DNA from 4 places in the Sedimenticola thiotaurini genome. Region 2 is predicted to be linked to each of the others. Evidence: predicted binding sites of a transcription regulator. Region 2 holds the regulator's gene; each other region holds the start of a gene.

Evidence for each region. Region 2 encodes FliA, which starts transcription of late flagellar genes. Its sites were predicted from a motif close to GCTAAAGTTNNNNNNNNNNCNGCCGATA; they were not measured.
Region 1: the regulator FliA is predicted to act here: its motif matches at 3,167-3,194, upstream of AAY24_RS01345 (methyl-accepting chemotaxis protein).
Region 3: the regulator FliA is predicted to act here: its motif matches at 2,682-2,709, upstream of AAY24_RS18615 (methyl-accepting chemotaxis protein).
Region 4: the regulator FliA is predicted to act here: its motif matches at 2,550-2,577, upstream of AAY24_RS12465 (methyl-accepting chemotaxis protein).

Annotation. Positions count from the first base shown of each region.
Region 1 is NZ_CP011412.1:308,268-315,641, reverse strand. Features, by position in the region: gene AAY24_RS01365 (ABC transporter permease) at 1-846, shown strand, start outside; gene AAY24_RS01360 (lipocalin-like domain-containing protein) at 848-1,957, shown strand; gene AAY24_RS01355 (Hsp20 family protein) at 2,166-2,627, shown strand; gene AAY24_RS01350 (c-type cytochrome) at 2,666-2,992, opposite strand; gene AAY24_RS01345 (methyl-accepting chemotaxis protein) at 3,351-5,006, shown strand; gene AAY24_RS01340 (hypothetical protein) at 5,100-5,375, opposite strand; gene dmeF (CDF family Co(II)/Ni(II) efflux transporter DmeF) at 5,545-6,510, opposite strand; gene AAY24_RS01330 (SHOCT domain-containing protein) at 7,202-7,374, shown strand, end outside.
Region 2 is NZ_CP011412.1:1,602,170-1,609,543, forward strand. Features, by position in the region: gene AAY24_RS07260 (chemotaxis protein CheA) at 1-1,245, opposite strand, end outside; gene AAY24_RS07265 (protein phosphatase CheZ) at 1,258-1,971, opposite strand; gene cheY (chemotaxis response regulator CheY) at 2,006-2,380, opposite strand; gene AAY24_RS07275 (RNA polymerase sigma factor FliA) at 2,437-3,177, opposite strand; gene AAY24_RS07280 (MinD/ParA family protein) at 3,174-4,013, opposite strand; gene flhF (flagellar biosynthesis protein FlhF) at 4,048-5,295, opposite strand; gene flhA (flagellar biosynthesis protein FlhA) at 5,384-7,374, opposite strand, start outside.
Region 3 is NZ_CP011412.1:3,258,904-3,266,277, forward strand. Features, by position in the region: gene AAY24_RS15020 (6-carboxytetrahydropterin synthase) at 1-399, opposite strand, end outside; gene AAY24_RS18615 (methyl-accepting chemotaxis protein) at 566-2,599, opposite strand; tRNA gene AAY24_RS15030 (tRNA-Thr) at 2,756-2,831, opposite strand; gene AAY24_RS15035 (Fur family transcriptional regulator) at 2,962-3,393, opposite strand; gene AAY24_RS15040 (GspH/FimT family pseudopilin) at 3,541-4,065, shown strand; gene pilV (type IV pilus modification protein PilV) at 4,074-4,517, shown strand; gene AAY24_RS15050 (PilW family protein) at 4,521-5,507, shown strand; gene AAY24_RS18620 (pilus assembly PilX family protein) at 5,504-6,052, shown strand; gene AAY24_RS18980 (pilus assembly protein) at 6,070-7,374, shown strand, end outside.
Region 4 is NZ_CP011412.1:2,708,009-2,715,382, reverse strand. Features, by position in the region: gene AAY24_RS12480 (tetratricopeptide repeat-containing protein) at 1-777, shown strand, start outside; gene AAY24_RS12475 (N-acetylmuramidase domain-containing protein) at 749-1,732, opposite strand; gene AAY24_RS12470 (hypothetical protein) at 1,807-2,202, opposite strand; gene AAY24_RS12465 (methyl-accepting chemotaxis protein) at 2,655-4,232, shown strand; gene AAY24_RS12460 (MaoC/PaaZ C-terminal domain-containing protein) at 4,330-4,821, shown strand; gene AAY24_RS18575 (hypothetical protein) at 4,926-5,399, shown strand; gene AAY24_RS12450 (DUF294 nucleotidyltransferase-like domain-containing protein) at 5,405-6,883, opposite strand; gene AAY24_RS12445 (response regulator transcription factor) at 6,899-7,273, opposite strand; gene AAY24_RS12440 (sensor histidine kinase) at 7,248-7,374, opposite strand, start outside.

The DNA of each region.
Region 1 (7,374 bases), 1.3 Mb from region 2:
CCGGTCAGCCTGCTGGCCATCGGCCTGTCCAGCGGCAGTTATCGCGGTTTTCATTTCAAGGGGGAGACCCTGCCCGATCTCTGGGAGCGTTTCAGTAGCGGCAACCTGGTGTTGATCTCGGAGCCCTATGCCTATCACAACCGACTCCGGGTGGGGGACTCCCTGGCGCTGCTCAGCCCCGATGGCCTGGTCGACTTCACGGTCGGCGGGATCTTTTTCGACTACGGTTCGGATCGGGGGCTGGTGATCATGCCACGGGAGCACTATGCCAGACTCTGGCACGACGATCAGATCACCACCCTGGGTATCTACCTGCAGCCGGACCAGCCGACGGAACACCTGCTAACCCGAATCAAACAGTTGGCCGGTCAGTTCGAACGCCCCCTGCAGGTGCGCGCCAACCGGGAGATCCTGGCCCAGTCGCTGGAGATTTTCGACCGCACCTTCACCATCACCCGGGTGTTGCGCCTGCTGGTGATCGCGGTGGCCTTTGTCGGCATTCTCAGCGCCATGATGGCGCTGCAACTGGAGCGGGCCCGGGAGCACGCCATCCTGCGCGCCACCGGCCTGACGCCGGGCCAACTGCTGGGCCAGGTGATTCTGCAAACCCTGTTGATGGGACTGATGGCGGCCCTGCTGGCCATGCCCCTGGGCTGGCTGATGGCGGAGATTCTGATCCATGTGATCAATCTGCGCGCCTTTGGCTGGAGCATGCCGAGTCAGCTCTCCCCCACCATCCTGGTGGAGGCGGTCGGCTTCGCGCTCATTGCCGCGTTACTGGCCGGGCTCTATCCCAGCCTGCGCATGGCACGCACCCGGCCCGCCCTGGCCTTGCGGGAGGAGTAGTATGAAACAGTTCTGTTGTTGGCTGCTGATTATCCTGTTGAGCGGTTGCAGTAACCCCCCGGCCCCGGAGGCAAAATTTTCCGCCATCGGCCTGCTTTCGGATCTGGACCAGGCCGGCTTTGCCCGCGCCGTCGAACCCCGGCCATTCCGTTTCCCCCGGGAGCACGGCGAACACCCCGAGTATCGCAACGAGTGGTGGTACTTCACCGGCAACCTGCACAGCGATAACGGTCAACGCTTTGGCTACCAGGTGACTTTTTTCCGCTTCTCCCTCAAACCACCAGGCAGTGACAGGAGCCCATCCAGCTGGGCCGACAATCCGGTCTGGATGGCCCACGTGGCATTGACCGACAGCGCGGGCAAACGTCACCTGGCGGAAGAGCGACTGGTCAGAACCGGTCCCGGCCTGGCCGGTGCGGAGCGCGAGCCGTTCCGGGTCTGGGTGGAGGATTGGCAACTGGCCGGCAGCGGCACAACCTTTCCCTGGCACATCCAGGTCAGCGCCCGGGAGTTCCACATCGACCTGGAGCTGACCGCCGACCCGGCCATCGGCGTGGTGCTGCAGGGTGACCAGGGTTTGAGCCGGAAAAGTGCCGAGCCAGGTAACGCCTCCTACTACTACTCCTACCCCCGCATGCAGACCCGGGGGCAGATCACGCTGGATGGTACGCCTGTCGCGGTACAGGGAAACTCCTGGTTCGATCGGGAGTGGGGCACCAGCGCTCTATCGGCGGATCAGACCGGCTGGGACTGGTTCTCGTTGCAGTTGGGTGGTGGCGAGAGCCTCATGTATTACCAGTTGCGTGACAGCCAGGGCAAGCCGGACAGCTTCAGCGCCGGCACCCTGATATCGGCCCTGGGCGCCACAACACCATTAAGCCGGGATGATGTGGAACTGACGCCGCAGCGCTGGTGGCAGAGCCCCACCGGCAGGCGTTACCCGGTGGAGTGGCGCCTGCACCTTAAACCGCTGAATCGCACCCTGACGGTGAAACCGGTGCTGGATGGCCAGGAGATGAACCTGAGTGTGCGCTACTGGGAGGGTGCCATGGAGGTGTATGAACAGGAGCAACTGACAGGCCGGGGGTATCTGGAGATGACCGGTTACTGAATCCGTGCCGAGGTGAAACGCCTATAATCCGATGGCATAGCAAAACACCAGATACTCTTGGTATCAAAATCTCGCTACAGGCTCTTGAAATCAAAATCTGCTGTCCCTAACTCATAGTTAAGTGGATGCCACCAGGGTCCACGAAACCGTGTGGTTCAACTGAACACACAAGATCGAAAATATCGCTTGAGTAACGAGGATATCTACTATGAGAGCTTACGACTTATCCCCCCTGTTTCGCAGTGCCATCGGCTTTGATCGGCTGGCCAATACGCTGGAATCGATTCACAACGCCAACACCAGCGGCGGTTACCCGCCCTACAACATCGAGTTGATGGACGAGGATCACTACACCATCACCATGGCGGTGGCGGGCTTCACCACCGAAGATCTGGAGATCGAAATCAGGCAGAATATCCTGCATGTCGCCGGCCATAAACCGGAAGAGGATCAGTCCAACCGGACCTTCCTGCATCGTGGCATTGCCAATCGGGACTTTGAACGCAACTTCCAGCTGGCGGACCACATCCGTGTCGAGAACGCCACCATCGAAGATGGCATGCTGGAGATAAAGCTGGTCAGGGAGATTCCGGAAGAGATGAAACCGCGCCGGATCGAGATCCAGAAGCGCAGCGGTAATGTGATTGAAAGCGAGGCGGAAGCCGCCTGATCCACACCAGCCGGACCCGGTCCCATGATCGGGCCCGGCTATTTCGCCCCCAGATATTTCAGATAAATTGCAATTTTCACCTGCTCTTGCTGTGGCATCCTGGCGAATACCGGCATGGCCTTTTTCCCGCCCGAAGCGGACTGAACCTTGTGCATAACCTGCAACACTGACAGATCGGTGTGGCGGTTGGCCGGAACACCTTTCAGAAAGACCCCACTGCCATCCGCTTTATGACAGGGGGCGCAGTGATAATCGAAAAGCTCCCGTCCCGTTTTGAGATCGGGGTGATCGTGCTGATCAAGATCACAACCAGCCGATCCCATAACCAGCCATAGCAGAAAAAGCACCGTTAACGGTCGCCCCATAACGCCCCCGTTGTAGCGGAATCCGGAATACCCACCTGCCCAGTTTTTTCCTGTCGGTAACGGATCGGGCGGCCCTGCCTGGAGCAAAAATCGGACTCCCATTCTTCAACCATAGCCTAACTACTTTTATTCCAGTTAAATCAGTCAATTAACTGTAATTTTTGTGTTAAAAAAACTTCAGATTCAGCCACCTCCGCCGACAAAAATATTGAGCACTGACCGTAGTATAGAAACAGTAATCCTCTGTCTCCAAAGCCGTGCCTTGAGGAGATCATCTTCACCACCGGCGTAACGAAGTTGCCAGATGAAAACTAACCATAACTATCCCTTACCCCCCCTAACCCCCGGAGGTAACAAAATGAATTTACTAAGTAAAATTACCATCAAGGCACGGCTGATCTTCCTGGTGACATTTGCTGTGCTGCAACTGGCAATACTCGGATTGATCAGCATCAACGCCATGAGCAGTGCTGAATCGGGATTGAAAAGCGTTTATGAAGATCGCCTGATTCCCACCGGCCAGCTCAGCCAGATAATTGATCTGATGCGGGATAACCACAATCAGCTGTTGCTGGCCCTGCAACATTCACCGGATTCCCATACATTGGCTATGCATAATCATCCGGTAAGCCTCCATTTAGAGCTGGTGGAGAAGAATATCGCCACCAGCAACACGCTCTGGCAGGCAATTCTAAAGACCCAGTTGACGACAGAAGAGAGAGACCTGGCATCTGATTTTGCCAACAAAATGAACAGCTTTGTTCAGAAAGGGTTGAAAGAGGTTGACGATCTGATCCGGGCAGGAAAATATGAGGCCGCCAACCTGCAGTTGCTGAAAGAGACCGGCCCCACCTTTCAATCGGCTTACGCGGCGGCAGAGAAGTTATGGCAACAGCAACTGGATGTTGCCAGAGCAACCTATAACGACACTCGGGCGGAGAACGAGTTTGTGCTGAATACCGCCATAGTCCTGTTGATCGTCGGGGTCATCCTGCTGAGTCTGCTGGCTATGGTCACCATCAAGGGCATCAGCAGTGCAGTCACCCACCTGACGGAAACATCCAGCCAGTTAGCCGCCGGCAACCTGACCGTACACTCTCAGTATGATTCCCATGATGAACTGGGTGACATCGCCGACGCCTTCAATACCATCTGCGACAAATTCAGAACCGTGGTCAAGGAGCTGAGCGACACAACCGTGCAGTTGGCCGCTGCCGCCGAAGAGACTTCGGTGATTACCGGCGAGTCCAGTGTTCGCATCAAACAACAGCAGTCGGAAACTGAACAGGTCGCCACCGCCATGACCGAGATGACCGCCACGGTGCAGGATGTGGCACGCAACGCCGCCGAGGCGGAGCAGTCAGCCTTGCAGGCGGACAGTCTCACCAACGATGGCCGCACCGTAGCAGGCCAGGCACTGAATGCCACCCGTGAACTGGCTCAGGAAGTGGAGCAGACGGCAAAGGTGATTCATGACCTGGAAGCCGAGAGCGTTAACATCGGCGGCGTACTGGATGTGATCAGGGGTATTGCCGAACAGACCAATCTGCTGGCACTTAATGCGGCCATTGAAGCGGCGCGGGCCGGCGAGCAGGGACGGGGATTCGCGGTGGTTGCCGATGAGGTTCGCACCCTGGCCGGGAGAACCCAGGAGTCCACTCAGGAGATCCAGTCCATGATCGAGCGTCTACAACAGGGCACTGGAGAGGCGGTCACAGCCATGCAACGAGGCCAGGAAAAGGCGGAGCACAGCCTCTCCCGGGTGGAACAGGCCGATCAGGCGCTCGAAGAGATCAATCAGGCTGTCTCCCGCATCAAGGATATGAACGCCCAGATCGCCACCGCAGCCGAGGAGCAGGGCGCCGTGGCTGAAGAGATCAACCGTAACATCGTATCGATCAACGATCTCTCGGTACAGTCAGCCCAGGGAGCGGAACAGACCGCTGTCGCCAGCACCCAGCAAGCCCATCTGGCAGCCGACCTGCAGGCCATGGCGGCTAAATTCCGTACATAAAGCGTTCGCCATGAAGCGGAGCGGGCCGGCTCGCCCCGCTTCTGCAGACCACCGAAATGACTGCCCTACCAGGGATGGCTGGGGCCGGTGGATTCAGGCAATCCGGATCCGCACCACCTTCATAACTTCAAATTCGATCCCGGCTACCCTATCCACTGCCGGATAGTAGGTTACATTCACCCGCTGCCCCTGGAGTGATTTATAGCGGCGTTTGCGCTTGTAAACAAAAGGTACCAACTGTCCATCCATCGTCAGCGTATTGATCAACCAGTCGCCCTGCTCACGCTGTACGTGGGAGGCCACTTTCAAACCATCTGACTGTGTCAGGTTGCGGTGTTTCTTCAGTAATTTGTCAACGTTTGAGGGCATGACAACAATTGATCACCCACGGTTGTTAAAGATACCGGCTAATATACAGCTGTTTTCTTCCATGCGGGATTTTAATGTCGCTTGGTGACGATGCGCCGCCCCCTGATAACCGGTTGCAATTGCAGCATGCCGGTTCAGTTCAGCAGGTTTTCAACAGTGACTGATCGGTTCAGAGTACCTGTTGACGGGGTGGCATGACACAACTCTCGCCCTCACAGCCACACACCTCGATGGTGACATGGCCCAGAGAGTGGATATCCCGGATCAACTCCTTGTAATGTTCCGGGTCCCGGGGATCATGGGTCACCAGGGAGATGATGACACCGTAACTGCCCGGTGCCAGTTGCCAGATATGCAGATCTACAATGCGGTTGTCTGACTCCTTTTCGATGGCATCCACAATGCGTCGACCTATATCCGCGCTGGGCACAGAATCAAGCAGCACGCTACTGGTATCCTTGAGCAGGCCCATACTCCAGCGAGTGATCAGAACGGCGCCGACCATGCCCATCATTGCATCCATCCAGATCCAGCCGAAGTATTTGCCGGCAAACAGGGCCACAATGGCCAGTACAGAGGTCAGGGCGTCGGCAATCACATGCAGATAGGCGGCCCGCAGATTCTGATCCTGGTGATGGTGATGCCCGTGATGATCCGCCGCGTGATGGTGATGTTCAGCGGAACCACCATGCAGCAGCCAGGCACTGACCAGGTTGACCACCAGCCCCAGCACGGCCACCAGAATCGCTTCGTTAAAACGTATCGACTCGGGTGAGAGCAACCGATTGATAGACTCCACTCCCATCAGCAGTGCCACCATCACCAGGGTAATGGCGCTGGCAAAACCACCCAAAGCGGTGACTTTTCCGGTGCCAAAACTGAAACGCGGGTTATGTGCATTGAGCCGTGCGTATCGATAGGCAAACAGGGAGATGCCCAGAGCCGCCACATGCGTACCCATATGCCAACCGTCGGCCAGCAGGGCCATGGAACCGAACAGATAACCTGCCCCGATCTCCACCACCATGGTCACTACGGTCAGCACAACCACCAGTCGGGTGCGGTGCTCCCCTTCCGAAGTATCTGAATTGAAGTCGTGGTTGTGGCGCCACTGTTCCAGCGAGTGGGTATGCATATGGAGTCCCGGACAATACAAAAACAGGTTCACTGGATTATAGGGATTTGTGTTGACCGGAACACCCCTGCACCGGTATGTGTTTGGCTGGTCGCCATGAACCCGGTGTTCAGGACTTTTCTTCACTCGGAATCAGGGTGTGGTTGAAGCAACAGCTACAGTGGTTGATTCCTGGCACTGCGATAGGCGTTGAGCTCCCGCAGTCCCGCCAGTTGACGCGGCTGCCCCTGGCACCGCCACAGTGCCAGACCCACCTGGAGGTATTCCCTGCAATCCGCACCACCCCGGACAACAGCCCCAGCCGATGCCCCCCGGTTTGGCCCCGGCTTCCGGTATACGGCATCACCGGGGTTTATCTGTCTGATCACCCTTCCACCCGGCAGGGTTGCCGGGTCACACCCTATTCGCCCTGTCCGGGATTGCAAAGCCGGCCGTTCAGGCGCTTCAAGCGTCCCTCCCCGGGTCACAAAACAGACAATCAGAGACAACACCGGTTCATCGAAAACCAACATGGCATCACCTATTCAGGGTCGCACTCCTCCCTACATTTAGTCGAACAGCGAAAAAAGACAAACTACATTTCCCCGGGGGTTATTGTTGACCGGTAACAGCATCCTCGCCGACCCCGGACCACTCGCTTTGGTGTATAATAGTCCACTCTCACAGCAGGTTTTTTCCTACGGAATCTCACATGACACTGGAAGATCAACTTATCAAAGTCGCTACCGGGCTGGCATTTATCATTCCCGGCATCCTGCTGCTGCGCTGGTGGCTGACCCGATCCACCGGCTCTCCCGAAGAGTGGGCCGAGTATCACATCAGGATACTTGAGCAGAAGTATGCCAAGGGGGAGATCGATGATGA
Region 2 (7,374 bases):
CACGGAGTTTTGCAGGTCAGAGGTCACCACATCCAGGTTGGCCACCGCCGTGGCCACCTCTTCATCCCCCAGCTTGGCCTTCAGGGTCTCCAACCGGTTGCGCACCAACACCAGCTCACCCACCATGTTCATGATGTCATCAAGCCGGGCAGTGTCTACCCGAATAGTGGTCTCTGCCGGCGGCTGTTTGCGGGCGTGTGCTTGCGGGTCATCCGTTCGTTTAGGTGATTTTGACGCTTTGGCCGGCGCTGGCTGTTTGATTGCAGGCGCCGGTTTTGCGGCGCCTGACCCAGTCGCTTGTGCCGGCGCAGCTGCCGGTTTAGCCGAGGCCGGGGCCGACTCGCTGGCCGGAGTTGCCGCCGCTCCATTGATTGCGCCAAACTTGCCCTTGCCATGCAGCTCATCGAGCAGCGCCTCAAACTCATCTTCGGTGATTTCATCCGAACTGGCAGAGGCCGCAGCGGGGGTCTTTGGTGTGGCCTCGCCAGCGGCCTGTTGCTCGGCAGCGGGCACACCATTGAATTTCCCCTTGCCGTGTAACTGATCCAGCAGGGCCTCAAACTCTTCTTCCGTAATATCGTCACCGTCAGCCGCCTGTGGCGTTGCTGCCGATGTGGCCTCTTCCGATACCGGCACACCGCCATGTTTGCCGGTGCCGTGCAGCTGATCGAGCAGCTTTTCGAACTCCTCTTCAGTGATCTCATCACCACCGAGAGCAGGATCTGACTGGGGGGCATCCGCCCCCTCGGCCACCATCTCCTCGACGGTGACCGCCTGTTCCGGTTCCGGTTCCGCTTGCGGCGCCGGTGCCACGGCAGCCTGATCGACCTGTTGCGACGCCTCGACAGACTCGCCGGCCGGCACCGCCAGTTGATGCAGTGTCTCTATCAGCTGGGCATCCGCCTCGTCCGGCTCTTCACCGGACTGGACCAGGGCAAACATTTCGTTCACCACATCCAGCACCTGTAACACGGCGTCCATCAGTACCGGATCAACCTGCCGTTGTCCCTGACGCAATACGTTGAAGACATCTTCCGCCCGGTGACACACCGTCACCAGGGGATCAATACCGAGGAATCCGGCACCACCCTTGATGGTATGAAAGCCGCGAAAGACTGCATTGAGCAGGTCATAATCATCGGGACGATGTTCCAGATCCACCAACTGTTCATTCAGTTGCTCAAGTATCTCCCCGGCTTCAATCAGGAAGTCCTGAAGGATCTCGTCATCCATATCAATGGCCATACTTCCACACCTCTAAAAGCCCAAACTGGATAGCAGATCGTCCACGTCATCCTGCCCGTTGACCAGATCACCCTGATCAATTCCGGGAACGCTCGGCCCTTCCAGTTTATCTGCGTCTTTTTGTTTTTCTGGCAATTTGGAACCCGATATCCGGACCAGCTGCACCAGCTTGTCCTCCACATCGTGCACCAGGGTAATCACCTGCCGGATAATCTGGCCGGTCAGATCCTGAAAATCCTGTGCCATCAGCACATCGGTCATGTGGGCATGCAGCTGTTTCGATCGTTCACTGGTCAGATTCAGGAACTCGGCCAGTTCACGGCTCAACTCTCTGAAATCGTCCACCGAGAGTTCACGCTTGCGGAACCGCTCCCACTGTTCCGATATTTCACTTGCCCTGCTGCCCAGTTCAGCAGCCAGGGGCAGGCTGGCTTCCACCGCACCCAGCGTGGTGTTGGCAGATTTCTCCGTCATGCTGATCACATAGGTGAGTCGCTCACTGGCATCCGGAATATCCACCTGGGCCATCTCGTTGATGCGTGGGTCCAGCAAAAATTCATTGATCGCTTCATGCAGTTCGCGGGTCAGACGACCCACTTCCAGAAACAGTTTGCTCTCAATGCCTTCGGTGAGCTGAGAGCTAACATGGATCGCCTCCGCTTCGTTCCCTGCTTCCAGGTGAGCCACCAGTTGCTTGGCCAGCATCAGACGTTCGTCAATGTCCATGTATTTCTCCAGACGGATTCGTCATGATTGCCGCTCAGCTATCTACACGTTCAAAAATCTTGTTGATCTTCTCTTCCAGGGTCACCGCAGTAAACGGCTTGACGACATAACCATTGACTCCGGCCTTGGCCGCCTCGATGATCTGCTCACGCTTCGATTCGGCGGTTACCATCAGCACCGGAAGCTTGACCAGGTTCGGATCGGCACGCACTGCCTTGAGCAGATCAATACCGGTCATGCCGGGCATATTCCAATCGGTTACCAGGAAATCAAAGTTACCTGACTGCAACATGGGTAACGCGGTATTACCATCATCTGCCTCCTGGGTATTGGTGAACCCCAGGTCCCGCAGCAGATTCTTAATAATCCGTCGCATTGTGGAGAAGTCGTCCACAATGAGAATCTTCATGTTTTTATTCAAGGCAACCTCCAAACTCGATGCCATTATTTGTTTTTACCGACCGATCAGAGTTTGTCTGCATCGGACAACCAATCTGCTAGACGGGCACGTAACCGCAGTGTTGCCTGGCTGTGAATCTGGCACACTCTCGATTCACTGACCCCCAGAACCTGTCCAATCTCCCGCAGGTTCATCTCTTCATCGTAATAGAGTGCAATCACCAATCTCTCTCGTTCCGGCAGACCGGCAATCGCCTCTGCCAGGGCCTGTTTGAATGCATCCCGCTGCATCCCCTCGAACAGACCGGCCGACTCAGTGTTGTCGCCATCAAACGGAAGCTCGCCAACTGCCTGCAACTCTTCAATACTGAAGATTCTGCAACCGGCGGCATCCTGCAGGATCCGATGGTACTGGACCAGATCCATATCCAGCACTTCAGCTACCTCCACATCCCGTGCGTCGCGGCCCTGTTCATTTTCGATGGCCCGCATGGCGTCTGCCACCATACGCGCCTTTCGGTGCACGGAACGGGGAGTCCAGTCGCTACGCCGGATCTCGTCCAGCATGGAGCCCCGGATTCGGATCCCGGCATAGGTTTCGAAACTCGCTCCCTGGCTGGGATCATAATTCCTGCTCGCTTCAAGCAGGCCGATCATTCCCGCCTGAATCAGATCATCCGCCTGCACATTGGGCGGCAATCGGTTCATCAGGTGGTAGGCAATCCGTTTGACCAGCGGCGCATGTCGATCCACCAGCGTATCCGCATCCATCTCCTGGATGGCCGTATAGCTAGCAAGCCCGCTCACCGGCTCATCTCCTGATTCTGGCTGCTGTACTGGATCAGCCGCTCCACGAAGAACTGCAGATGACCACCAGCGCCATCCGGTACAGGCCAGTTATCGGCCTTCTGCGCCAGATTCTTGAATATTTTTGCTATATGGCTACGCGGATTGGCCTGAACCACCGGTTTTTGTGATTTCACGGCCTTTCTGAGATTTTCGTCATACGGAATACTGCCCATGTAGGTGAGCATAACATCCAGGTACTGGTCCGTAACCCGGCACATCTTGTTATACAGGTTGCGCCCCTCTTCAGCACTGCGGGTCATGTTGGCCAGGATTCGGAAACGGTCCAGACCATACTCCCGATTCAACAGCTTGATCATGGCGTAGGCATCGGTAATCGACGCCGGTTCGTCACACACCACAACGATAACCTCCTGTGCCGCCCGGCTGAAGCTCACCACCGTATCCGAGATACCGGCTGCGGTGTCGATAATCAGTACATCCAGATCATTGCCGACATCACTGAAGGCCCTGATCAATCCGGCGTGTTCCGCCGCGCTCAGCTCAGCCATCTGCTGAACACCCGAGGCACCCGGCACAACCCGAATACCCGCAGGCCCCTGCAGAACCACCTCTTCCAGGGTGCGCTCACCGCTCAATACGTGGGACAGGTCATACTGGGGATGTAAGCCGAGCACCACGTCGATGTTGGCCAAACCGAGGTCGGCATCCAGCAGCATCACGCGACGCCCCATTTCAGCCATTGAAACGGCCAGATTGACCGATATGTTGGTCTTTCCAACGCCGCCCTTACCTCCGGTAACGGCGATCACTCGTACAGGTCTGGGTTGTACCATGCGTCTTAATCCTGCTGCTTGATCTGTAATTGCGTCAGCCATGAGCATTTGCTCTCGCACCTCCGAGGGCCAGTGCCAGGTATTCATCGGAATACCCACCTTCTCCGGTACTACAGGCGACCGCCTTGCTGACCAGTGTGTGTGAACGGGCCAGGTGCAGATCTTCCGGCACCTTCTGGCCATCGGCGACAAATGCCAGCGGTAACGCCTTATGGATCAACGCGGACAGCGCCCCGCCCAGTGAGCCGGTCTCATCCACCTTAGTGAGAATACAGGCCTCCGGCCTGGCAGTGCCAAAGGCGCCGATCGTCTGGATCAGAGATGAGTAGTCGGTGGCCGCAGAGAGGGTGAGAAAACTGCGCACACCCTGTCCGGCCACATCCAGCATGGAGAGCTGTTCACTGAGCCTGACATCCCGCTGACTCATTCCGGCGGTATCGATCAGGACCAGTCGCTTGCCGGTCAGGCCGTTCAATGCAACAGCCAGTTCCTCCCGGGTACTCGCCGTGCGCACCGGCACGTCCAGTATTCTGGCGTAGGTGTTCAACTGCTCCTGGGCACCGATACGGTAGTTATCGGTCGAGATCAGTGCGATCTGATGGGTGCCGTGGCGCAGGGCGAAACGGGCCGCCAGCTTTGCCACCGTGGTGGTCTTGCCTACCCCGGTGGGTCCGATCAGGGCGAATACGCCACCCTGCTCCAGCAGATCATCGCCCACTGTCTCCATTTTTGCCGCCAGATGGTAAAGCGCCTTTCGCCACGCCTGGTCCGCATTGGTGGCATCGCTAACAAGCTCCACCAGTTCACAGCAGATATCCGGCGTGATGGACAATTCCATCAACTTCCTGAACAGGTCCCGGTTCTCCGGCTTGTGATCCGCCATCTCCCGCCAGCTCAGCCCGGACAGTTCGTTTTCCATCATGCGACGCAGCGCCTTCATCTCCTGACGCATCTCCACCAGCACCGGATCCTGGCTCCACTCCACTTTGGGAACCACCTGCTCTTTCAGTTCGGTCACAGAGGCTACTTTAGAATCTCGCTCCCGGGTCGGGGCGACAGGTCTCTCCTCCTGGTGCAGGGGCCGAACCTTGTGGGATACGGATTGGGCAGGGGGCGGCGGCTCGTCTGCAAAAGCGGCGGCATCATAATCAATGGCCGCCATCAACTCGACGCCGCCATCAACTTTCTTGTTCGACAGAATCACGGCGTCGGAGCCCAGTGTCTCACGAACCTGTCGTAGAGCCTGCCTGATATCCGGCGCGAAAATGCGTTTAATCTTCATACCTGACTTTCCCCGCAGCCAGCTATCCGATCAAACGGCCTGTTTAAGTCACCATGCCGAGGTGTCCGATCGTGTAGCGGTGGCTGCCTTATGTTTCTGCACTTGGCCTGCCCACCGTGGCAACCACCTTGATTTTGCGGTTGTCCGGTATCTCGTTGTAGGAGAGCACACTCATTCCCGGTACGCTGTGTTTAACAAATCGCGCCATCCACATGCGAATCGGCGCTGCGACCAAAAGAATACTCTCCTGTCCTGCTGTCTCTTGCTGCTGAGCGGTTTCAACCAACGCTTTCTGCAGCTGTTCCGCCAGGCCGGGTTCAAACCCGACACCCCCATCCTGGGCAGGCTGAATAGTTTGCTGCAATATCTGTTCCAATCCAGGATCGAGCACCACAACAGGGATTTCTTCAACAGGACCAACAAGTTGCTGAACAATCGAACGGGAAAGCGCAACCCGGGCCCGGGCCGTCAAAGCGCCGAGGTCTTGACTCTGGGGAGCATACTCCGCCAATGTTTCGGCAATCGTGCGGATATCCCGAATGGGCACACCCTCCGAAAGCAGGTTCTGCAGAATCTTTAATATCTGCCCCAGGCTTAAGACGGTGGGCACCAGATCCTCCACCAGTTTGGGGGCGCTTTTGGCGAGCACTTCCATCAACTGCTGCACCTCCTCATGGCCAATCAGCTCATGGGCATGGGATTGCAGTATCTCGCTCAGGTGGGTGGCCACCACGGTACTGGCATCCACCACCGTATAGCCCAGCGTCTGCGCCTGGTCCCGCTGTCCGGCATCGATCCAGACCGCCTCCAGACCAAACGCCGGATCAGTCGTAGCCACGCCCTGCAAGGTACCAAACACCCGGCCAGGATTGATGGCCAGCTCCCGATCCGGGTAGATCTCCGCCTCACCGATCACCACGCCATTGAGGGAGATCCGATAGCCGCCAGGGCTGAGATCCAGATTGTCCCGTATATGTACCGGCTGCACCAGGAAGCCCAACTCCTGGGAGAGCTTCTTACGCACCCCCTTGATCCGGTTCATCAACTGACCACCCTGGTTCTTGTCCACCAGGGGGATCAGACGATACCCCACCTCCAGGCCGATAATATCCACCGGTTGTACATCATCCCAGGTCAGCTCCTTCTGTTCCGGTGCCTGTGCAGGCTCTGGCATGGGCTCCACATCCGGCACCACCTGGGCACGCTGCTGTTTTTGCATGATCCACCAGGCACCGCCACCGGCCAGGGCCGCTAGGGTAAGGAAGGCAAAATTGGGCATGCCGGGGATAATGCCCATCATGCCCAGTACTACGGCGGTGATTATCAGTGCCTTCGGATTGGTGAACAGCTGGGTGACAATCTGCCCTCCCATATCCTGCTTGGAGGAGGCCACCCGGGTGACAATAATGGCTGCGGAGGTGGAGAGCAGCAGGGAGGGAATCTGCGCCACCAGACCATCGCCAATGGTCAGCAGGGCATAAAACCGCAGCGCAGTTGAGAGATCCAGGTCATGCTGCAGCATACCGATTGCAAGACCACCGATAATGTTGATGAACAGGATCAGAATACCCGCTACCGCGTCACCCCGGACAAACTTGCTGGCACCATCCATCGCGCCGTAAAAATCGGCCTCCTGGGCCACCTCATCGCGCCGCACTCTGGCCTCATCCTGATCGATGAGTCCTGCATTGAGATCGGCATCGATCGCCATCTGCTTACCCGGCATGGCGTCCAGGGTGAACCGGGCGCTCACCTCGGATACCCGTCCCGCACCCTTGGTCACCACCACAAAATTGATAATCACCAGAATGGCAAACACCACCAGGCCGACCGCATAGTTGCCACCGATAACAAAGGCGCCAAACGCCTCGATCACCTTGCCGGCCGCATCACCACCCTGATGCCCTTCCAGTAACACCACCCGGGTGGAGGCCACATTCAGGGAGAGGCGCAGCAGCGTGGCCACCAGCAGCAGACTGGGGAACACACTGAACTCTAGTGGCCGCATGGTGTAGACCACCACCATCACCACAATCAGCGACAGGGCGATATTGAAGGTAAAAAAGATATCCAGGGCCA
Region 3 (7,374 bases), 1.7 Mb from region 2:
ATTATCGGGCAACTCCCGCTGCAGCTTTTCCATCATGGCCTGAATCAGGCTCTGTTCATTGATCGTCTCTGACTCGATCAGGGTTACGGCACTATTCGGGCTGCTGTGCAGCAGGGTTTCACCCGATGTCAGTTGAAAACGGATATCGCAGCGGTGCTCCTGCTTTTCGGTCTGGCAGCCGCTGTATTGGGCCGGTACCAGCAGGCGGTGGTCAAACTCCAGGTCGATACAGCGTTTAACCTGCTTTTTCACTTCGCTGAAGTCAAGCACCATGCCCTGGTGATCGAGTGAACCGTCCAGTTCGATATCCACCAGCCAGCTTTCGCCCAGCAGGCCGGCGACGGGATCAAGGAGGGAGAAGTCTATAACCGTCAGCCGGTTAACGAACAGTGTGGTCATGGATGGTTGTGGGTCTGCCCTTGGAGGTCGAGCATCTTTGCAGGCTTTGCCCGTTGAGGCAAGCCCGCACGCCTCGCCGACTCAGGCTGATCCAGCGATGTTCACTGGATTTCTACCGGCCAGCCGGTCTGGGTGGGGCATCTCTGCCCACATGGGTGAACGGGGGTTAGTCGTCGGCGCCTGAAGAGATTTTGAACTGCCGGACCACCTGCTGCAGTTCCCGGGCCAGCTCTCCCAGGTGTATGGTGGTGTTCATCGACTGCTGGGAGAGGGTGGCGGTGCTCTTGCTGCCCTCGCTGATCGAGATAATGGACCGGTTGATCTCTTCAGAGACGGCGCTTTGCTGTTCAGAAGCAGAAGCGATTTGCAGATTCATGTCGTTGATGGTTTCGATGGCGGCATTGATCGCCTCCAGGGATGCACATGCGTTGTTGGCTTGTTGAACATTCTCCTCGGCAGTGCTGCACCCTTTCTCCATGGCGTCTACCGCCTGGTGGGCGTTCAGCTGCAGATTATGGATCATCTCCTCGATTTCGCCGGCGGACTCCTGGGTACGGTTTGCCAGGTTGCGTACCTCGTCGGCCACGACGGCAAATCCCCGCCCCTGGTCACCGGCCCGGGCTGCCTCAATAGCCGCGTTCAGGGCCAGCAGGTTAGTCTGTTCTGCGATGCCTTTGATCACATCCAGCACACTCCCTATGCCTTCGCTGCTTTTCTCCACCTGGCCGATGATGGTGGCCGCATTGGTGATTTCGTCATGCAGGGACTGGGTTGATTTGGCGGTCTGTTCCATGGTCAGACGGCCATTGGCAGCCTCACCCGTAGCGGAGCGGGTGGCCTGGGAGGCGTTGACTGCGTTGCCGGCCACTTCACTGATGGTGGCGGACATCTGATTAATGGCGGTGGCCACCTGTTCGGTCTCCTGTTCCTGGGCCAAAATCATGTTGCTGATATTACGGGCACTTTCGGTGGTTTCGGAGACCGCGTTGATGACCTCGCCGGTGGCGCTGGCGGTGTGTTGTACCAGTGCCTGAATCTTGTCGATAAAGGTATTGAATGATTGCGCCAGCTGACCGATCTCATCCCGGGTGCGGCAGGTCAGGCGGCGGGTCAGATCCCCTTCCCCATGGGCGATATCATCCAGGGCATGGACCACTTCGCCCAGTGGTTTACAGATTGAACGGCCGATTAACCAGGCCATTAACAGGCCCATTAGCAGGCCGACAACCATCAGGATGGCGACGGTCAGGGTGGTCCGGCTGGTCTCATCAATGAGGTGGCCGTTGGTTTGGCTGATCGCGTCGGACTGGAGTGATTCCAGGGCAATCAGCCTATCGTCAATTTCTTTGAACAAGGGGGTCGCTTCGCTACGTACCAACCAGGCATCGGTGCGCCATTGATCACCACCGTGAATCGCCATCATTTTAGTGATGTTGGTCTTGTAGGTCGCCAACTGCTCCCGGAACTGCTCCAGTGAATCGGCCTGATCCAGGGTCAGCTCATCTTCGTACTCGAATAATTGGTCCACCAGTTGTTCAGTCCGCTCCAGGTAGAGATCGAGATCGTTAATCACAGTGTCGGAGCGGAACGCCAGATAACCCCGGATGCTGCTCATCACGTTGCTCCAGGCGTAACGCAGATCGCCGAACAGGGTCAGTAGAGTACGTCGTTCGGGGGTCACATCCTCTTCCTGTTCAGCAGCGATCATTTGCGAAGTGAGCTGCACCATCACCCGGCTGGTGGGGTTCAGATCGGAGTTGGCGAAGGCGATACCGGGAAAATTCTTCTCATAGCTGGTGGCTGTCTCCAGCAGGCGGTTGCCAAGGCTGCGAAATCGCTCCAGGTCCGTAGCGAGTCCTTCCACCAATGCGGCAGACTCCTCGTCTGAAGCGACCGCCTTGAGTGCTTTGAGTTTTTTAACCAGTGTTTCAGAGTGTTCGAGTCCCTGCAGAAAACCGTTCCTGTGATCCTCCTCCCGGGTCGACAGAAAGAAGCCGAGCGCGCTGGCGGTCTGGTGGACGCTGGCGGAGAGCTCCTTGGAGAGCAGGGCAGTTGGCTGCCGAACCTGTACCATCTCTATGACAGAACGCTCCATGTTCTTCAGGCTGGTCAGGGTCTGGATGGAAATGGCCGCTATGATAATCAGCAACGCGGCAAAACCTATCCAGATTTTGTGACGGACTTGAAGAATGCTAAACACGAAGAAATCCCCCTGAAGAATCTTGATGATTCATTTGGCTGGTCCGGCTTTCAGCGCCGAATCTCTGTTATGTGAGGAGTTCTAACGGCAGGAATTGCGGGAACTTTAATTCCACCGGGCGGCTATAACCGCATGAGAGATATGGTTATTGGGGGATGGAGCCACCCGCCGGAATCGAACCGGCGACCTCATCATTACGAGTGACGCGCTCTACCAACTGAGCTAGGGTGGCGTATTCAGGGTCTTCCGCCGCGCTGGAATAGGGCATAGCGGATAAGGGATCGGGAGTATAAAGAAATGTTGGTCCGGGCACAAGCCGTTACTGATCCCGGTAAGTGGCTGGAAAATAGGCGGTTTCGGGGTTACTTCTTTGGTCTGATCTGAACCACCAGTTCAACGCCACTGATTTCCGTACCTGCTGGCGGCATCGCATCCAGGTTGATCTGGATCGCATCGTCGTCAATATCGCAGATCTCCTGGGTTTCAGTATTGTAGAAGTGGTGGTGAGGATGGGTGCTGGAGTCGTAGAAGGCCCGTTCCGGATCGACGAACAGTTCCCGGATCAATCCCTTGCGGGCAAACAGGCCGAGGGAGTTGTAGACCGTGGCCTTAGAGACCGGACGTCCTGTCCGGTTGGTCAGTTCAAGTACCTGATCAGCGGAGAGGTGCTGCGGGCGCGCCAGTATGGCGGACGCGATCTTGACCCGCTGAACCGTGGGGCTGATGCCATGGCTACGCAGCAGGTGTACGATTTTCCTGCGCTGTTCACTTTGCTTGAGTTCGTTCCGGCTCATAGGTTTAACATTATAGACGTTGGTTGTTTTTTAAGTCCAATCCAAAATTTTGACGCCTGTCATCTGATCGGCCGTTGGTCGGACAGGATTGACCACTTGTCCTTTGATAGATGAATTTCTCAACCAGGACCTGCTATACGTTCAGATATGAAAAGAAAAGGCAGCAAAAATTCGGGTTTTACCCTGATCGAACTAATGATCACTATCGCTGTGGTAGCCATACTATTAGCTATCGCTGTTCCTTCTTTCACCTCCATGTTGATTAATAATCGCTTGAACACGCAGGCCAATGAGATGGTCGCCCTGTTTGCGCTGGCCAGGAGTGAAGCCACCAAGCGTGGTGCCGAGGTGCGTGTCGCGGCGCAGGATGCCAATGACTGGACAAAAGGTTGGAACGTGCTTGTAGATGATAATAAGGATGGCGACTTCAATGACGCTGGAGACGTTTTGAGCGTTTTGGCGCCATTCCCGAAATCCACGGTGGTTGCGGGTGGCAGTAACAGTCTGACTATTCCTGGTGTGGTTGTATTTGATTCTCGTGGTGCTCTTGTGCCCAGGGGAGATGTGTTCTCGATGGTTATTTCTGATCCGGGCTGTACGGGGGATCAAAAAAGAACTCTGATTGTTTCAACGACCGGCAGACCTTCAATTACGCGTTCCGCATGTCCGTAGGCGACCAGATGAATACACTCAAGATAAAAAAGCATCAGCAGGGCTTTACTTTAATAGAAGTAATGGTTTCTGTTATTGTTCTGGCGATTGGCCTGCTTGGAATGGCCGGGCTTCAGACTGTTACGCTGCAAAACGGCCAGAGTGCCTACATGCGTTCGCAGGCTACCATTCTCGCTTATGACATTATGGATCGCATGCGGATCAACCGTGATCAGGCAATTAATGGATCCTATGATCTGGCGCTTAACGCAACCCCATCAAGTGGTTCGGGTGTCCACCAGCAAGACCTGACAGCTTGGGTTGCTGACCTTGCTGAAGCGCTCCCTGCCGGTGACGGTTCAGTGGATTGTACGAGCGTTTCGGGTCTTTGTTCGATTGTCGTCCAATGGGATGATACGCGTGCAACAGAAGGTATTGCTACGCAACAAGTTAATATTACCGCCAGGCTGTAATCTATGTATAGAGATCTAAAAGAACAGGGCTTTTCCCTCGTTGAGTTGATGATCAGCATGGTGTTGATGCTGCTTATTATGGCTGCTGTTCTCAGTCTTTTTGTATCGTCAAAGGCGGTTTATCGTACTGACTCGGAGTTTGCAAGGATTCAGGAAAATGGCCGTTATGCTATAGACGTTTTACAGCGAAGTATTCGCATGGCTGGTTACTCAGGTTGCCGTACCTTAATGAGTATCGCGCCAACAATAATAGCAAACAACCCGCCCGATTTTGCCTCAATAGAAGATGCCATAGAGGGGTGGGATTCTGGGTCTGGATGGGCCAATCCTACCGGAATTGCTCATGTGGCTGGTACCGATGTGATCCGCGTTAATTTTGCAGCGGGTGTTGGAACTAAGCTTGATGGAGATATGGCTACCAATAACGCAAATATCGTGGTCAATGGTAATCCTGACCAGTTGCAGGCTGGTGATCTTGTCTATATTACTGATTGCCAGAGCGCGGATCTTTTTCGCGCCACCAGCGTCTCTCAGAGTTCGGGGCAATACACTATCGCCCACGGTAGTTCGGCCAATACAACAGATAACCTTTCAAAGGCTTACCCAGAGTCAGCGCAGTTGATGGCTTTTGAATCATCGCTTTATTTTATTGGCCTGAATCCAAGTGGTATTCCCGCGCTTTACTGGCTTGATCTTGACTCAGCCAATCCAGCCGTCGAGTTGGTTTCGGGCGTTCAGGATATGCAGTTGATCTACGAGGTGGATACAAACGGGGACCTGGTTCCTGATGATTTTCGCGATGCCGGTGCCGTCACGGATTGGGGGTCGGTACTTGGGGTTCGAATCGGCATGCTGCTAAGAACCGAGAATAATGTCGGCGCTGAAGCCCAGGCAATCACATTTAATGGCGTTGATGGAAATCCTTCTGGGGATTTACGTTTGCGGAAAGCTTTCTGGTCATCTGTCGGAGTCAGGAATAGGCTGCCATGAGAACAATACGTGAAATTACTCTTGATACACAGCAAGGCACGGTACTGGTCATTGTTCTTGTGATGTTGTTGGTGATGACCCTGATTGGGGTTTCCGCGATGCAAAATACGGCTCTTGAAGAGCGGATGGCGGGGAACTTCGCTGATCGTAACATGGCGTTTCAGGCAGCAGAATCGGGATTGCGTGATGCCAGTGAGTGGGTTCAGAGTTTCCTGGTCAAGCCCACTGCCACGTCAGACGGCTCCAGTGGGATTTGGACTGCCGGTACTATTGCTGCTGATCCAGCTGACTCTCAGTTTGATTGGGCGTCGAAAGGTTTTGATTATGGCGATAAGACCAATAACAACCCCAATGAATTTAGTTTTCATTATGCCGTTCCCTCTTTTGTTGTCGAAGAGACTGCTTTTATACCGGATGGACTAGATCCTGAGGCGAGAGCGAAAGGGCAAGGTGTTAATTATTACACCATATCTTCGATAGGCCGAGGCGGCTCCGATAGTGCGGAATCGGTTTTGCAAGTCGTCTACGAAAAACGCTTTAACTGATGTCACCGGAGAATAAGATGGAGACCAGTCTATATAAACATTTCTCAACGGCGCTTGTTACCTGTTTGCTGACCGCTATTCCCGTCATGCATATACAGGCGGCGCCTGTTGATGTCAGTGACGCCCCACTTTATGTAATGCAGGGTGTGGATCCCAATATTATCCTGACACTGGATGATTCCGGCAGTATGTATTGGTCCTTTATGCCTGACGGGATCTCTGGGAAAAAGAATACTAAACGTGCCAAGTCATATGTTTACAATAAAATGTACTACAACCCGAATGTCACCTATACGCCACCTGTCGATCATGATGGCAACTCACTGGGTGATGCTTCGTTTACTTCGGCTTGGAATGATGGTTACAACCAGGGAAACACTTGTACAGTAAATCTCTCCAACCATTACCGGCCAACTTGGTATTATGGGAACCATTGTGACAGTTACAACTCTTCAAATGAGTATGCGCACAATTCTACAGAAGCCGCCTATTATTACCTGTTTGATAGCACCAATAACAACTGTAATGGGCAAACTACAGATGATGACTGCTACGATAAAGTGGTAGTGAGTAGTACATCCGGACCTGGGGGGACGGATGAAACCACCAACTTCGCCAACTGGTACTCCTATTATCGTAAGCGCATATATGCGATGAAGGCTGCAGCTTCTCGTTCGTTTGCCAACCTGAGCGACGATTTCCGCCTTTCCATGCAACTGATTAATGATAGCTCCTCCAATGCTGTTAGCCAAGCCACGAAATTTGCAGGTACGCAGCGTACAAACTTTTACAACTGGTTGTTCAATGTTGACGCTACTGGTAATACGCCACTACGTCGCGCAGTTTATCGTGCCGGAGAGTACTTGAGTACAGCAGAGCCATATCGCGATGATCCGGCGGATGCTTCTACTCCGGAAAGAGAGTGCCGCCAAAACTTTCTTGTGCTGATGACTGATGGTTATTGGAATAGTGCAGCTGGTGTGAGCGGTAACAGAGATAACCAGTCGCATACGTTGCCTAACAATAGCATGAACATTACCAGCTATACGCCTGCTGCACCTTACAAGGATAATAATTCAAGCTATTTGGCCGATAACACTTTTTATTACTGGTATCGTGATCTGCGGCCATCTCTTGATAACAAAGTGCCTCCCCATATTGTCGATAGCTCAACAGATATCAACAATGACGGCAGCGTTGATGATTTCGATCAGTTCTGGAATCCAATTAACGACCCTGCTGAATGGCAGCACATGGTTACCTATACCATCGGCTTGGGAGTTAACGGCAATCTCTCCTATCCGGCGGATTACGCAGATCTT
Region 4 (7,374 bases), 1.1 Mb from region 2:
GAAGTGGACTGGCAGGGCAGTGGCGTCGCCACCGAAGCGCCGGACCGGATCTCCCTGACCAGTTACGGCATCCGCTGTGACATACAGCAGCGCCTGGCTGCCGTACGCACCGATCTGGACTCCTTTACCGATGTGGAAGCCTTTGTCCTGATGAACAGTGGTTACCACGCCATGTGTGACGCAGCCGATTCCCTGCAGGCGTTTCCGCTGGTGCGGGATCGGACCCACCCGTGGGCATTCCGTCAACTGGACGGGGCGATGTGTGCCGGCGACGCCGCCGGGCCCGGTCTGGCGGCCAGCGATTTGGATCGTCACCTGGGGGTTTCCCATCTCAAGTTTTTCAAGGTGTGGCGGCTGCATGGCGGCCTGACCGTGCTGGCGATTCTGCTGGGCGTGTTGCTGCTGGCGGGAGTCGGTTACTGGTTCATCTCCGGGCTGTTGAACAATCCCTCCATGAGCCTGATGCAGACGGCCACCATGCAGGCCCTGCTGGGTTGGCTGGAGCGCACCCTGACCTTGGGCAACCTGGCTGCCGGTCTGGCCATGTTGCTGGCCGGTTACCTGGTGCTGGCGCTGTTTGGCCAGCGTTTCGGCAAGCGCATCATGCAGTTCTTCAGACTGCGCTCGATTCTGCGCCGGGCCGCGATCGGGGTGGGGATCGGCCTGGTGGGCTGGATTATTCCGGCCCTGCACCTGGGGCTGTTCGATCGCCTGTTCCTGCGCCTGGGGCGGCTGCGTCGGGCCGGCGTCAGCCGAGCAGGAGACGGAACTCCCTGAACCAGCGGGCCAGCCGTTCGTGGTAGTGATGGGCGGCATATTTGGGCCCGTTGTAGAAGCGTGCCACCCGGTGAAAATCGGCCTCATCGGGCTGACCTTTTCCGGTCTCTGCCTGGCGCGGCTTCAGGAAACGGGCCACGAAAGCCACCTGCTCATCCACCGGCGCGCTAAACAGGGCGCGGGCATCCGGGGCGCCCACAGCGTCATAGTTACACCCCATGATCTGGCCCAGTCCCAGGCTCATGGACTGCATGCGCAGCTCCTCCAGGTCGCTATCGGGGTGGCGTTGGTTGAGCCGTGACAGGTAGTGCTGTTCAAAGCGCGGTCGAATGATCCCCGCCGTCTCCTGGCGGATGATGGACAGGATCCACTCCGGCCGGATCTGGATGCCCTTCTGCTGCTGCGCCCGTGCAGCGGTCAGGGCGGCGTCACCGTAGCGCTCCAGGATGGCGCGACAATCGAGAAAGCGGTGTTTATGCAGGGCGTTGAGATGGAAGATCGCCAGCTCCACATCGCCGCACATGACCTGGTTCTGCTCACAGCGCTGATAGGCGGTCTGCAACATCGCCTGCAATGTGGCCTGGTCCAGGCTGGTCTCCGGGATGCTGTCGATCAGGCGCCGGGCGTTGTTCCACCGGCAGGGGTAACAGAGCCGTTCACGGTCCGGCTTGCCGCCAAGACCGTGATCGTACTTGAACTGGGCGACGCCCCGGTTGGTGCCCCGGCCAAAGTCGCCGTCGATCAGAAAGGCGCCGCTGGCGGCGGTGGAGTAACCGAGAAAAATCATCAGCCGTTGCAGTGCGGCGATGGCGGATTCACCGGCCGATTGCCGGGTCAGTTCGATGTCGGCAGCGAGCAGGCGTTGCAGTGCACGCTGCCAGATGCTGCTGTCATCTTCGGGGTGAGACAGTATCCGCTGAATGCGCGTATCCCTGACCAGCGAAACAATATCCATGTTGATGTTCCATCCTCTGGTTGGCTGTTTAAGAGGATAGCAGTGTGTGGCCGGCTGTCTCAGGTTGGGGCGGGTTAATCCGTTTCGTCCGGTTCGTACAGGGCGTGAAACTGCTCCGCTGTCATGCAGTAGCCATCAGTTGCATCGGGCTGGTTGAACACCAGGTAGTCACCGGCGGCGAAGTGTGACTCCCCTTCCCGGGTAGGCAGTGCGCCCGGCCGGGTCGCCCGGCGGGCCCAGACCGGTGTGGCCTTGATAAACCGACCCGGGGAGACCTGTCGGTAGGTGCGGGCGAAGACATCGGCCGCCACGGTGTAGATGTCGCCGTTATTGTCCACCAGCCAGTCCCCCGGTGCGGCAAACTGTTCGGCTCCCCATTTGTGATAGCGAAGGCCGTCGCTCTCCAGCGCCAGCTGGATGGCGGTAATCGCCTGGTCGGGACGTCTGTGATAACGGCGCAGCGTGCTCATAGGCTCAATTTAGCATGCCCGCAGGTATCTGCCGAACGGGACGATTCATAACCGTGCGTTGTGCCCCGGGTTGGTGCAGTTCATTGGATGGAGTCAGGCCTGTCCGAGCTGTTACGACCCCCTTGTCGGCCGGCATATGGGTTGGTTCGGAAAGCCATTTATCCGGATGGGTCTTGACAAGTTAGCTGTTGGTATCGGAATTGCTTTCGAGTTTTTCTCAACCGGGAGTTTGTCATAAGAATTAAAGACTTATCGGTTATGTTAGTCATCACTAAAGCGTGGATAGATCAGTTATGTTCCGTTATTATTACCACAATTATCGTATTGAAAAATCGATGCCCAGCTGTGGTTCAGTTATCTGCCTTACTGCCGAATGAATCTTTAAGCCATTTGGCTGTATGGACGCGGTACCCACCAATTTTCGCCAGCGGAATAAGAAAGGACGGTAATTCATGAAGATCAATCATCCCGTCACCGATGTGGAAAAGCAGTTCAGCATCGATGCCAACATACTCTCCACAACCGATCTGAAGGGTGCGATCACCTATATCAATCCGGATTTTATCGACATCAGCGGTTTCCCCGAAGATGAGCTGCTGCACAAGAACCACAACGTGGTTCGTCATCCGGATATGCCGCCTGCCGCGTTTCAGAGCCTCTGGGATACGGTGAAATCGGGCCGACCGTGGATGGGGATGGTGAAGAACCGCTGCAAGAACGGCGACTACTACTGGGTCGATGCCCTGGTCACACCGATCGAACAGAATGGCAAGACGGTGGAGTATCAATCGGTCCGATATAAACCGGAGCAGGCGTGTGTCGAACGGGCCAAGGGTATCTACCAAAAGCTGCGGGAAGGCAAGGATTACAAACCCAGTCTGCGGGCCCGGATCGGGTTACGCAATCTGCTGATTCTGTCCAACCTGCTGGCACTGCTGCCGGCCGCCGTGACCAGCCTGAACGCATCACTGCAGTCCTACAGTATCTGGGGCTGGTTGCTCAGCGCCGGTCTGATCGTCGGGGTCAATACCATCCTGATGATGCCCATGGCAGCCATGGTGGAGTGGGCCCGGTCCATCTTCTACCATCCGGTGATGTGCAAGGTCTACACGGACCGGGATGATGAGTTCGGCCAGATAGCTTTGGCCATGCGCATGCAGCGTTCCAAGCTGAATGCGGTGATCGGGCGCTTGTCGGATACCACGCGGATCTTGCGGGAGACCGCCGATGTCACCTCGGAAGCGGCCAATCGCACCAGCCAGGGGGTGGATACCCAGCAGCAGGAGATAACCCAGGTGGCCACCGCCATGACCGAGATGTCGGCCACGGTGCAGGATGTGGCGAAAAATGCCGCCATGACCGCTGAACAGACCACGGACAGCCTGAAGGAGAGCCAGGCCGGCCAGGCGGTTGTGGAAGAGACCATCACCGCTATCCATCAACTCAGTCAGGAGATTCAGCAATCCTCCAGCGTGATTCAGCAACTCTCCGGTTACAGTGAAAATATCGGCAGTATCCTTGCCGTGATCAAAGGCATTGCCGAACAGACCAACCTGCTGGCCCTCAATGCCGCCATCGAAGCGGCCCGGGCCGGTGAGCAGGGGCGCGGTTTTGCGGTGGTGGCGGATGAGGTGCGAACCCTGGCCAGTCGCACCCAGGAGTCGACCCAGGAGATCGAGACCATGATCGACTATCTGCAGAATGGCTCCAGGGAGGCGGTGCAGGTGATGGACCGGAGCCAGGCCAGCGCAGATAACTGTGTCGATATCGCCGGGCGCGCAGGCACTGCTCTGCAGGCGTTGGCCGAGACCATCAACACCATCAGCGACATGAACATCCAGGTGGCCACCGCATCGGAAGAGCAGAGCGCTGTGGCGGATGATATCCAGCGGAACATCGTCAATATCAGCCAGGTTTTTGAAGAGATATCCCTGGGCGCCAAGCAGAGTGCCGATGCTACCGAACAGATGGTCGAGTCGATCATCCAGCTGGATGGCCTGGTGGACCAGTTCATGGACAAGAGTGTCTGAGCCGTTCCCACAGGGGTCAGGGGGAGCGGAACAGGGCTGGACAGATTGCCAGCCGCACTGGTTGAATGGAGGCTTACCTCTGCAATCAGGTGAGCCTATGTATCAACAAGAGCCAAGCCGGCGCGGTGTCTTTCCGGACAAGCGCTGGTTTGAGGACTTTTCGATTGGTGAACAGTTCGAATTCGGCGACTGGGAGATGTGTCGCCAGGAGATGATCGAGTTCGCCACCCTGTATGACCCGGAGCCGTTTCATGTGGATGAGGCGGCCGCCGTGGCCCTGGGCTGGGGCGGTCTGATCGCCTCCGGTCCCCAGGTGCTGTCCATCTGGCGACGCCTCAGCAAGGAGGCGTTTCCCAATGCCAAGACGGTCATCTCGCCCGGCTGGGACAATATCCGTTGGCTGCAACCGGTGCATGTGGGAGACCGGCTCTTTTCCCGCACCGAACTGGTCGAGATGCGTCCCCTGGCCAGTCGTCCCGGCGAGGGTATGATCAAGTTCCGGGTCGAGATCCGGCGCCAGGAGGAGCAGTTGGTCACCACCCTGGATTCCACCTGGTTTGTGCGTCGTAATCCCGACCTGAACGCCTGAGCTGTGCCGATTGTCCCGGCGGTCTATACTATCCGCCAGGGTCGGGCTGACGAGACACCCGCTGGCGGGATCATCCAGCCGGTGCGCATTATTCAGGAGTAGTTATGAAAATTCAGCGTGTGGTGGTTCTGGGACTCTGTCTGCTGCTGCTGGCGGGATGCGCGACGGTGCAGGAGCGGCGCGATCGCCGCATCGCCGACAACCAGGAGCTGTTCGACAGCTTCCCGGAGGAGATCCAGACCCAGATCCGGCAGGGCAGTGTGGAGGTGGGATTCACACCGGACATGGTACGCCTGGCCTGGGGACCGCCGGACCATGTGTTTACCCGGGTGACTGAAGCGCGTCGCGCCACCATCTGGGGTTATACCCGGGTCCAGTACTACCCTTACTGGGACCGCATGACCGTTCCGGTTTACTTTATCGATGGCGCTGGCCGGCGCCGTATCCGTTATCACAGTGTCTGGTTCAATGCGGAGACCCAGGAAGAGTACACCGTGGCGCGGGTGGAGTTCGTGGATGGAAAGGTCGCCGCCATCGAGCAGTTGCAGACAGACGGGGCCGCCGGCTCGCCCGAGTAGGCGGGCTACAGTCCGTGCTGCAGTTTCAGGCGTAACTGGAGTTTCTTGGCCTGCTTGAACGCCTCTTTGAGCATCAGCCGGTGCAGCTCATTCAGAGTATCGGGATCGACCCGGTTGACGTCGTCCGGATCCTCCGCCACCAGCTGCTGACGAAACCGGAAGCGCTGGATCAGGTAGAACGACTCCACCTCACCGGCCACCTGCTCGGCGGACAGATTGAGCGGCTCCGCCACCGCCCGCAACCGGTCACCGGTACTGGTGGCCCAGACCCCGTACATCAGGCTCCAGATCCGTGCCGCATCGACAAACGGCCGTGCTCCAAACCGTTTCAGATCGATACTGTGGGGGTGTTCGATCCCGCCGTCATAGACAAATCCGCCGGTCCAGCCCAGGGGCGGTCCGCAGCTCAACGCCTCCACCGCCAGGGCGCGCAGAAAGCGGGGATGCTCCGGTGGTTGGGGCAGCAGCCAGTTGCGCAGCTCATCCACCAGTTCATAGCGGCCATACAGGGGCCGGAAATCGAAAAAGATAGCGCTGTGCAGCAGGGCCTTCGGATCGGGTGTGCGCATCCAGTCGCTGAAGCGTGCCTGCCACTCCGCCAGGCTCAGGCACCAGGCCGGGTTGCCGGCCATGATACCACCCCGGCAGAGGGTGAAGCCGCAGGCGTCCAGCCCCTTGTTGACGGCCCGGGCAAACGGCAGAAACGCTTCCCGCAGCCGGATCGCGGCGCTGGCATCATCGGCCTGGAACACCAGGCCATTGTCCTGATCGGTGGCGAAGGTCTGCTCCAGCCGCCCCTCGGAACCCATTACCATCCAGCACCAGGGCACCGCTGGCAGGTCGAACTCGTCCTCAATCAGCTCGATCACCCGCATCACCACCAGGTCGTTCAGGGCCGACATCCAGTGGCAGATCGCCTCCGCGCCCATACCGGCGGCGAACAGTTCACTGCCCCGTTGGCGGATGGCCGCGGCGGCCTGGGCCATCTGTGCCACATCCATGGCAGCGGTGACCGACTCCGCCAGCAGGTCGGCCCCGCCGCCGCGCAGGCCGAACAGATCGGCCCGGGAGATCACATTGCAGAGGCGCCCATCCGGCTCCAGCAGCACGATATGGCGCACGCCCCGTTTCGCCATCAGCACGGTGGCGCGATGGGTGGGGGCATCGGCCGGCAGACTCAGGGGCGCGGCGGTCATCATGCCGGCAACCGGTTCTTCCAGGCCGCCGCCATCCAGGGTGATGGCATACACCAGGTCATTCAGGGTAACGATACCGAGGGGCAGCTGCTCCTGCTCATCCACTACCACCAGGGTTTCGGCCTGTTGCTGGTTCATGCCGGCCAGTGCCTCGCGCACCGTGGCGGACGGGGGCAGGGTGAGGGGTGGTCGTTGCGCCACCTGGCGCAGTGAGCCCTCCACCAGGCCCGGCCCGCTGGCCTGGCTGTAGCCACCCCTGCTATCAAGTGTCGCTTCTCTGTTGGCCATCCTGGGCTCTCCTGTTTATGCCGCCGGTGCGAGCAGCGCCTTGATCTGGCTGACCAGTTCCCGGGTGGAGAAGGGTTTGGTGATGTAGGCGTCGGCACCCAGTGCCAGGCCCTTCTCTCGCTCCGCATCCCGCCCTTTGGCGGTCAGCATGACAATGCGGATACCGGCCAGTGCCGGATCCTGTCGGACCGCCTCACAGACCTGAAAACCGTCCAGCCTGGGCATCATGATGTCGAGCAGCACCAGGTCGGGTCGCTCCTCCCTGATCAGTCGTAGACCCTCTTCGCCGTCATGGGCCACCGATACCGCGTAGCCCTCCCGGCGTAGCAGGTAATCGACCGAGATGGCGATATTCTTCTCATCATCAACAATCAGTATGTGTTGGCTCATCTCTCGATCCCGTCTCGCTTGCCGGCAACCGCTGGCTGCCTTTTGGCATCCTAAAGGAAAAGATAGCACCCTTTTCGGGATGGCTCTCAGCCCACAACCGG